2 regions of the Bradyrhizobium sp. 170 genome follow, and region 1 is predicted to be linked to the other one. Evidence: predicted binding sites of a transcription regulator. Region 1 holds the regulator's gene; the other holds the start of a gene.
The links. The regulator PhoB, encoded in region 1, activates phosphate uptake and scavenging genes when phosphate is short. The targets are predictions, from matches to a motif close to TGTCATNNANCTGTCAT.
Positions count from the first base shown of each region.

Region 1 (4,184 bases):
GCTCACCTCGGTGATCCGCTTCATCAACGATATTCTTCTCAGCGCGCCATCGATCATTATCGGCCTGTTCATCTACGGCGCCATCGTGGTGCCGATGGGCGGCTTCTCGGCCTTCGCCGGCTGTCTGGCTCTCGCTGTGATCGTGATCCCGGTGGTGGTCCGCACCACCGAGGACATGCTCGGGCTGGTGCCCAATCCGCTGCGCGAGGCGGCGTCCGCGCTCGGCCTGCCGCGCTCGCTGGTGATCCGGCGGATCGCCTATCGCGCGGCCCGGTCGGGCCTGATCACCGGCGTCCTGCTGGCGACCGCCCGCGTCGCCGGCGAGACCGCGCCGCTGCTGTTCACCGCGCTGTCGAACCAGTTCTTCAGCCTCGATATGACCAAGACGATGGCGAACCTGCCGGTCACCATCAACAACTTCGTCCAGAGCCCCTATGTCTACTGGAAGCAGCTCGCCTGGAGCGGGGCGCTCTTGATCACGCTCACCGTACTTGCCCTGAATATTGGCGCGCGCATTCTTGGCGCCGAGAGGACATCCAAATGACCGATCTCTCCGTATCCGTGAGTACCGCGAGCGGGCCCGTTCCGCAGGTGGCGCTGCCCGAGGCCGCGCCCAAGGTGACCGCGCGCGGCCTGAATTTTTACTATGGCGAGCATCACGCGCTGAAGAACATCAACCTGACGCTCGGCACAAACCGCGTCACCGCCTTCATCGGCCCGTCCGGCTGCGGCAAGTCCACGCTGCTGCGGATCTTCAACCGGATGTACGACCTCTATCCCGGCCAACGCGCGACCGGCCAGTTGATGCTCGACCAGACCAACGTCCTTGATTCCAAGCTCGATCTGAACCTGCTGCGCGCCCGCGTCGGCATGGTGTTCCAGAAGCCGACGCCGTTCCCGATGACGATCTACGAAAACATCGCCTTCGGCATCCGCCTCTATGAGAAGATCTCCAAGTCGGAGATGGACGGCCGGGTCGAAAAGGCGCTGCGTGGCGGTGCGCTGTGGAACGAGGTCAAGGACAAGCTCAATGCAAGCGGCCTGTCGCTGTCCGGCGGCCAGCAGCAGCGGCTCTGCATCGCCCGCACCGTGGCGGTGCGGCCCGAGGTGATCCTGTTCGACGAACCCTGTTCGGCCCTTGACCCGATCTCGACCGCCAAGATCGAGGAACTGATCCAGGAACTGGCGGAAGATTACACCATCGCCATCGTCACCCATAACATGCAGCAGGCGGCCCGCGTTTCGGACAAGACCGCCTTCATGTATCTCGGCGAGTTGATCGAGTTCGACGACACCAACAAGATTTTCACCTCGCCGAGCGATCGACGTACCCAGGACTACATCACCGGCCGGTTCGGTTGAGGAGATAAAACATGGCATCCGAACACACCGCCAAGGCATTTGACACCGATCTCCAGGAACTGACCCGTCTCGTCGCCGAGATGGGCGGCCTGGCTGAGCGCATGATCACCGAATCCGTCGATGCGCTTGTCCGCCGCGACGTCGCCCTCGGCAAGCGCGTCGTCGATTCAGACGTCGAAATCGACCGCCTGCAACATTTGATCGAGGAACGCGCGGTGCTGACCATCGCGCGGCGCCAGCCGATGGCGATCGATCTGCGCGAGATCGTCGGCGCCATGCGGGTCGCTACCGATCTGGAGCGGATCGGCGACCTCGCCAAGAACATGGGCAAGCGCGTCGCGGCGCTGGAGAACGATTTCCAGCCGCTGAAGCTGATGCGCGGCCTCGAACACATGACCGATCTCGTGCAGTCGCAGGTCAAGTCGGTGCTGGACGCCTATGCGGCGCACGATCTGCCGGCGGCGATGGCGGTGTGGAAGGGCGACGAGGAAGTCGACGCCATCTGCACCTCGCTGTTCCGCGAGCTCCTGACCTACATGATGGAAGATCCGCGCAACATCTCGTTCTGCATCCATTTGATGTTCTGCGCCAAGAACATCGAGCGGATCGGCGACCACGCCACCAATATCGCCGAGACCGTGTTCTACATGATCGAGGGACAGCAGATGCTCGACAAGCGCCCGAAAGGCGACATGACGACGTTTGCTACCGCCGTACCCAACACTTGATAAAGCGTTTTCAAGCGAAGTGGAGACCGGTTCGCGTGAAGAAAACGCGTCAAACAGAAGAGGCGAAAGCAGAATGAGCGCGCGCATTATGGTGGTCGAGGACGAGGAAGCGCTGACCACGCTGCTGCGCTACAACCTCGACGCCGAAGGCTATGACGTCGAAACCGTTGCCCGCGGCGACGATGCGGATACGCGGCTGAAGGAGCGTGTGCCCGATCTCGTCGTGCTCGACTGGATGTTGCCGGGACTGTCCGGCATCGAGCTCTGCCGCCGCCTGCGCGCCCGGCCGGAGACCAAGCAGTTGCCGATCATCATGCTCACCGCACGCGGCGAGGAGAGCGAGCGGGTGCGAGGCCTTGCGACCGGCGCCGACGATTACATCGTAAAACCGTTCTCGGTGCCGGAACTGCTGGCGCGGGTGAAGGGGTTGTTACGGCGCGCAAGCCCCGAGCGGCTCGCCACCGTGCTCACCTATGGCGACATCGAACTCGATCGCGAGAAGCGCCGCGTCGCGCGCTCGGGCCGCCAGATCGATCTTGGCCCGACCGAGTATCGCTTGCTGGAATTTTTCCTGGAGCATCCCGGCCGCGTCTTCAGCCGCGAGCAATTGCTCGACAGCGTCTGGGGCCGCGACATCTATATCGACGAGCGCACCGTCGACGTGCATATCGGCCGCCTGCGCAAACTGCTCAATCCCGGCCGCGAGCAGGACCCGATCCGCACCGTGCGCGGCGCGGGATACGCGCTGGATGACCGGTTTGCGAAGGTGGAGCCGTAGCGCTCCACCGCGTCACCCATACTCCATCGTCGTCCCCGCCTAGTGCGCAATTGCGCACGGGGCGCGGGGACCCATAACCACAAATCTCGATTGTTGTAATACGCTGGTGCTCCAGCGTGACATAACCACGAACGCCTGCGGTTATGGGTCCCTGCGTTCGCAGGGACGACGGCGGATATTTCCCGCGTAACTTACGATCGCCCTTACCGCGTCGGCTTCGGCGCCTGCCTCCGCCGGTCGGCGGCCGGTTGATACGCCACGCGCGAGTGATGCGCGCAATAGGGCAGGCCCGAAAGCGCCTTGCCGCCGCAGAAGAAGAATTCCGGGCTCGAGGGATCGCCGACCGGCCAGTGGCAGGTGGCCTCGTTCAGTTCGAGCAGCGACAGCCGCTGGCTCATCGGCACCACGTTGTCGAAGGCGATCGGATCCGGCTCCATCTCGACCTCGAAGGCGTGCGCGAGCGCGGTGTTGCCGCGCGAGACCGGGCGCGACACCCGCATCATCTGCTGGGCCGGGCGCGCCTTGCGCTGCCGCGGGGCGGCCGAGGAGGGGCTCTTGGCGCGGCCGGACAGGCCCAGCCGGTGCACTTTGCCGATCACGGCGTTTCGCGTCACATTTCCGAGTTCCGCGGCGATCTGGCTGGCCGATAATCCGGCTTCCCAGAGCTTCTTCAGCTGCTCGACGCGATCGTCGGACCAGGTCAATACCGTCATCGCATTCTTCCCTTCGCATCGCGCCGGCCAATCAGGGCAGCGCTGGCGACGTCATTCGTCTCAAAAAATCCCTGCGGTCAGAATCCCTTAGCCCTCGCCGGGCGCGAAAACCGCGCCCGAACGTCTACGCCTGCACAAATGGACTCTAGGGATCAGAACTGCCGCACGAGATGTCGTACCCGACAGCCCAAACGCTACAATATGGCGTGACTCGGGCGCAAGAGTCCGGGCCCGCGCGTCCACATGTTCCGATATCTAGGCATTGCACTGCGTGTTTTCCACCACACCGCAATCTTACGGATTTTCTTATCTTGCAGTGCAGGAAAGGCGGCTTCGTGGCGTGTTGACAGCGCCCCCCGCCCACATAGAATACCTCTCACGTGCCGCCCTTAAGAGGCGGCACGTTTCGTTTTCGCAAGACCGGCCGTTGCCGCGTTCGCGCCAATGCACGCGTGTGCTCCGCGGCAGGTCTTGAAAGCGGGTCTCAAACCTTCAGTGCAAACCTTTTGTGATCGCCATGACCAATAGCGCCACGTCGCATCTGCTTCCCGTCTTTGCCAGGGTCGATCTCGGCTTCGAGCGCGGCGAGGGCTGTTGGCTGAC
Region 1 is NZ_CP064703.1:589,815-593,998, forward strand. Features, by position in the region: gene pstA (phosphate ABC transporter permease PstA) at 1-544, shown strand, start outside; gene pstB (phosphate ABC transporter ATP-binding protein PstB) at 541-1,362, shown strand; gene phoU (phosphate signaling complex protein PhoU) at 1,374-2,090, shown strand; gene phoB (phosphate regulon transcriptional regulator PhoB) at 2,164-2,868, shown strand; gene IVB05_RS02760 (GcrA family cell cycle regulator) at 3,072-3,581, opposite strand; gene IVB05_RS02765 (aspartate aminotransferase family protein) at 4,099-4,184, shown strand, end outside.

Region 2 (4,184 bases), 480 kb from region 1:
TTGCGCGTTGGTTATCATCACGCCCTGGTTGAGCGTGTTGAGCGCCGAGCCGATGAATGCGCTGCGCTGCAATTGTGCGCTCTTGGCCCCGCGCAACGCCGCCAGTATCCAGATCCCGATCGCAACCAGGAAGGAAACGACGGCGATCCCCCCGAGCAGCAGTTCCCACACCTGATTGGGATCGAATTCGCCGATATAGCTCGCCGGCGCAAAGCCCGCGGAAGCCGCGGCCCACGCAAGTCCGCACGGCGCAGCCATGGCGAGCAGACAGACGAGGGCCTGCGCCGGAATCAAATTCTTCCGTCCTGCCTGCCGGTTCCTGTCAGCCATTACCCACCCAAGGTTTGCGGGCGGAGTGTCTGGCTTGACGGGTTTGGATCGGGTAAATGACTACCCGTACAATTCTAAAATATGACCCAAATTACGGCAATTGGCCTGACATGATTAATGCTTCACTAACGGGACTGCGTTCGCGGCGTATTTCGAGGCAAACCAACGGGTTGTTTGACTGCTCGGGCGGACGAAACGATGATTGCCGGGCGTGGCAGGCGCCGATTTCCACGCCAGATTCCCAGGTCCGAAGCTGACATGGACAAGGTCGATTGCGTCGTCATCGGAGCGGGAGTGATCGGGCTCGCGATCGCACGGCGGCTGGCCCAGGCGGGCCGCGAAGTGATCGTGCTCGAGGCCGCTGAGGGCATCGGTACCATCACCTCCTCCCGCAACAGCGAGGTGATTCACGCCGGTATCTACTACCGCGCCGGCAGCCTGATGGCGCAGATGTGCGTGAGCGGCAAGCGCGCCCTCTACCAGTATTGCCGCGACCACGGCATTCCCCATCGCAATTGCGGCAAGCTGATCGTGGCGACGACACCAGGCGAAACCGAAAAGCTGCAGTCGATCCGCGCGCATGCCGAAGCCAATGGCGTCGACGATCTGCAGTTGCTGACGGGCGAGGCCGCGCGCGCGCTGGAGCCGGCGCTCAACTGCGATGCGGCCCTGCTCTCGCCCACCACCGGCATCATCGACAGCCACGCCTACATGCTGGCGCTGCGGGGCGACGCGGAGGAAGCGGGCGCGGCCTATGCGTTCCACACGCCGCTGTTGCGCGCCCGGGCCGGTGGCGGCCGGATCGAAATCGAAGCCGGCGGTGACGCGCCGATGACGCTTGCATGCAACCTGCTCGTCAACACGGCGGGCTTAAGCGCGCCCGCAGTGGCGCGCAGCATCGAAGGCATGCCGGTCGGGCTGATCCCCTGCGCCTATCTGGCCAAGGGCAATTATTTCAGTTGCAGCGCGCGGGCCCCGTTTTCACACCTGATCTATCCGGTGCCGGAGCCCGGCGGGCTGGGCGTGCACCTGACGCTCGACATGGCGGGACAGGCTCGTTTCGGCCCCGACGTGGAATGGATCGAGAGCATCGACTATGCGGTGGATCCTGCTCGTGCCGAGCGATTCTACCCCGCGATCCGGCGCTACTGGCCGACGCTGCCGGACGGCGCACTGATGCCGAGCTATTCCGGAATCCGGCCGAAGATCGTGCCGCCGGCAGTTGCCACGCAGGATTTTCTGATCCAGGGCCCAGCCGATCACGGCGTCGCCGGGCTGATCAATCTGTTCGGTATCGAATCGCCGGGACTGACGTCATCGCTCGCGATCGCCGATCATGTCGGCGCGCTGGTGGAGCTTTGACAGAGCCCACATGCGGGCGGATGAGCGCATCGGCGCCCATCCGGCCGTGTGGGGACTTTCGATACTTTTGCTGGGACTGTTAGTGGAGAGTTTCGCTGGCGGTATGCTTCAACCGCTCAATCTCATCCTTGACCATCAACTTGCGGCGCTTCAACTCGACAATTTGCAGGTCGTCTGTGGAAAGGTGCACGAGCGCTTCGTGCAATTCATTCTCGAGAATCTTGTGTTTACGTTCAAGTTCAACAAGATGCGCCTGTAGTGCCATACGAAATCTCCTCGGTGGTTGAACCTCAGATTCGATCCGGACGCGGGAGTGTACACCAGACGACGAATCTGTCGATGGGTATCCAGAATCGCGCCTGTCATATTTTCGGATTTATCTGTAACCAATCGTGAGTATGGGAACCCGGTCAGCTTGCGGACCAGCCTCGCAGGGACGATATTCACTGCCAGCCTTGAGCATGATCTCCGCGCAAACGCGTTCCGGTTTGCGCGGAGATCATGCTCAAATCAAAGAGCTAGAGCGGGATGACAATTCGAAGAAAAGTCATCACGCTCTAGGATAATCCGTTCACAACCTCATCATGCTTTCAGCTAACGTACACCATGACCGACGATGATGAGCGCGAGCTTGAAAACGAGCTCGCCCGGCTGCAGCAGGAGCATCGCGATCTCGATGCGGCGATCGACGCGTTGCATCAGTCGCCGGCGCCGGACCTGCTGCGGCTGCAGCGGCTGAAGAAACGCAAATTGCAATTGCGCGACCGCATCGCCTTCATCGAAGACCAGATCACGCCTGATATCATCGCCTGATCGTTGCGCTTGCCTCGTTCGGCCAATTCGGCTCGCCAAAACGTCCGCCTTCCGGCAGATCTTTTCCCCGACATCCACACAACCCGCGACATCACACAGCCCGGCGTAGCGAAGATCCTGCCGGACGGCCGACCGAAAAACAGGTTTCCGGTTGGCGGATGCGGCTTGACTCCTTGAGAACAAAAAGAGAACATGCCGTCCTGCCGCCAGCCTCGGGAGTCCCGCCATGTCCGTCACCTCACCCCTGTCCGACAACAGCCGCTACGAGCAGGCCTGCGATCAAGCCATCGCGATGTGCGACGGCAATCTGCGCTCGACCATCAAGGCGCTGATCATGGCGAACGAGTATCTGGAAACCGAACTGGAGGAATTGCAGGCGGCCATCGCCGCCGGCTGCGTGCCGGCGAGAACCTCCCATGCGGAGAGCGACGCGGCCTGATCAATCACCACCGGAGCGAACCAATGGCCGATGTCACATATTACGTCGCAATGCCATTCCTGCAGGATGATAGCGGCACGCCGATGGCGGGAGCCGCGGAAGAATGCCAGAGCCCGACGACCGCGTTACGGCGCGCCGAGACGATGTCGCGAATGGCCGGCAGCATCGGCGCCGTCGCCTTCAGCCGCAGCGGCGATCCGATGATCGGCGAATTCGGCGACGCGAAATTGCTGCGCAAGTTCGGCAATGTGCCGGATGACCTTAGCGGGTTGTAGCGTCGTCATTGCCTGCGACAAACGCGAAGCGTTTGCGCAAGGGAGCGAAGCGGACGAAGCAATCCATCTATCCGTTATGCCGTGCGATGGATTGCTTCGCTCCGCAATGACGACGCGCGAATTCACGACATCTCATGCCGCCGCAGCGCCTTGCGGACATACATGGCGCTGTCGGCTGCTTCCAGCGCGCGGCCGGCTTCGGAATGGGTATCGAGAATGGAGACACCCGCGGAGGCGCCCGCGGTAATGGTGCGGCCATCGAACACGAAGGTGAGGCGATCGATCGCCTCCTCCAGCGCGGCTGCCTTTGCCTTGGCGTCGGTCTCGCTGAGATTCCACAACAGCAGCGCGAACTCGTCGCCGCCCAGCCGGCCGACCACGTCGGAAGCGCGCACCTGCGCGAGCAGCGCCGTGACGATAGCCTTGAGCACCTGGTCGCCTGCGGCGTGTCCGAAGGCGTCGTTGATCGGCTTTAAGCGATCGACATCGAGCACGACTAGGGCGCCGCCGGCGCGATAGCGTTTGATGTAGGCGATCGCGCGACTGAGTTCGCGCTCGAAGCCGCGCCGGTTTGGAATGCCCAGCAGGAAATCGGTATCGGCGGAGGCCTGAAGTTCCTCGATCTGCGTCTGCGTCCGGGCCAGTTCCGCCTTCAGCCGGCGAATCGTCGCCTTGGTGCCGTTGGACACCGCCGGCGGCCGGGATCCCGGGGCGGATGACCGCCGCGGGGCGGTTTTTCGCCCGGAAACCGCGGTTTTGGGGCGTTTTCCGGCCCTGGAGGCGGTCGCCCTGGTTTTCTTCTTCATGGCCTTCCCTGTGCAGGCTTGCTTATGAAGGCTTGCCGGGATTCACCAAGACAGGATAGTCCATTCCTGATCCCTTGCCACGCCTTGGATGAGCCCCGGGCCGACCCTATAATCGGCCTATGTTTCTGGATTCCCGAACAGAATTGACGAGATGACCAC
Region 2 is NZ_CP064703.1:1,073,345-1,077,528, reverse strand. Features, by position in the region: gene IVB05_RS05135 (EAL domain-containing protein) at 1-330, opposite strand, end outside; gene IVB05_RS05130 (NAD(P)/FAD-dependent oxidoreductase) at 589-1,692, shown strand; gene IVB05_RS05125 (DUF465 domain-containing protein) at 1,772-1,957, opposite strand; gene IVB05_RS05120 (DUF465 domain-containing protein) at 2,299-2,505, shown strand; gene IVB05_RS05115 (hypothetical protein) at 2,732-2,944, shown strand; gene IVB05_RS05110 (hypothetical protein) at 2,968-3,219, shown strand; gene IVB05_RS05105 (GGDEF domain-containing protein) at 3,342-4,025, opposite strand; gene purE (5-(carboxyamino)imidazole ribonucleotide mutase) at 4,177-4,184, shown strand, end outside.
Region 2: the regulator PhoB is predicted to act here: its motif matches at 2,210-2,226, upstream of IVB05_RS05120 (DUF465 domain-containing protein).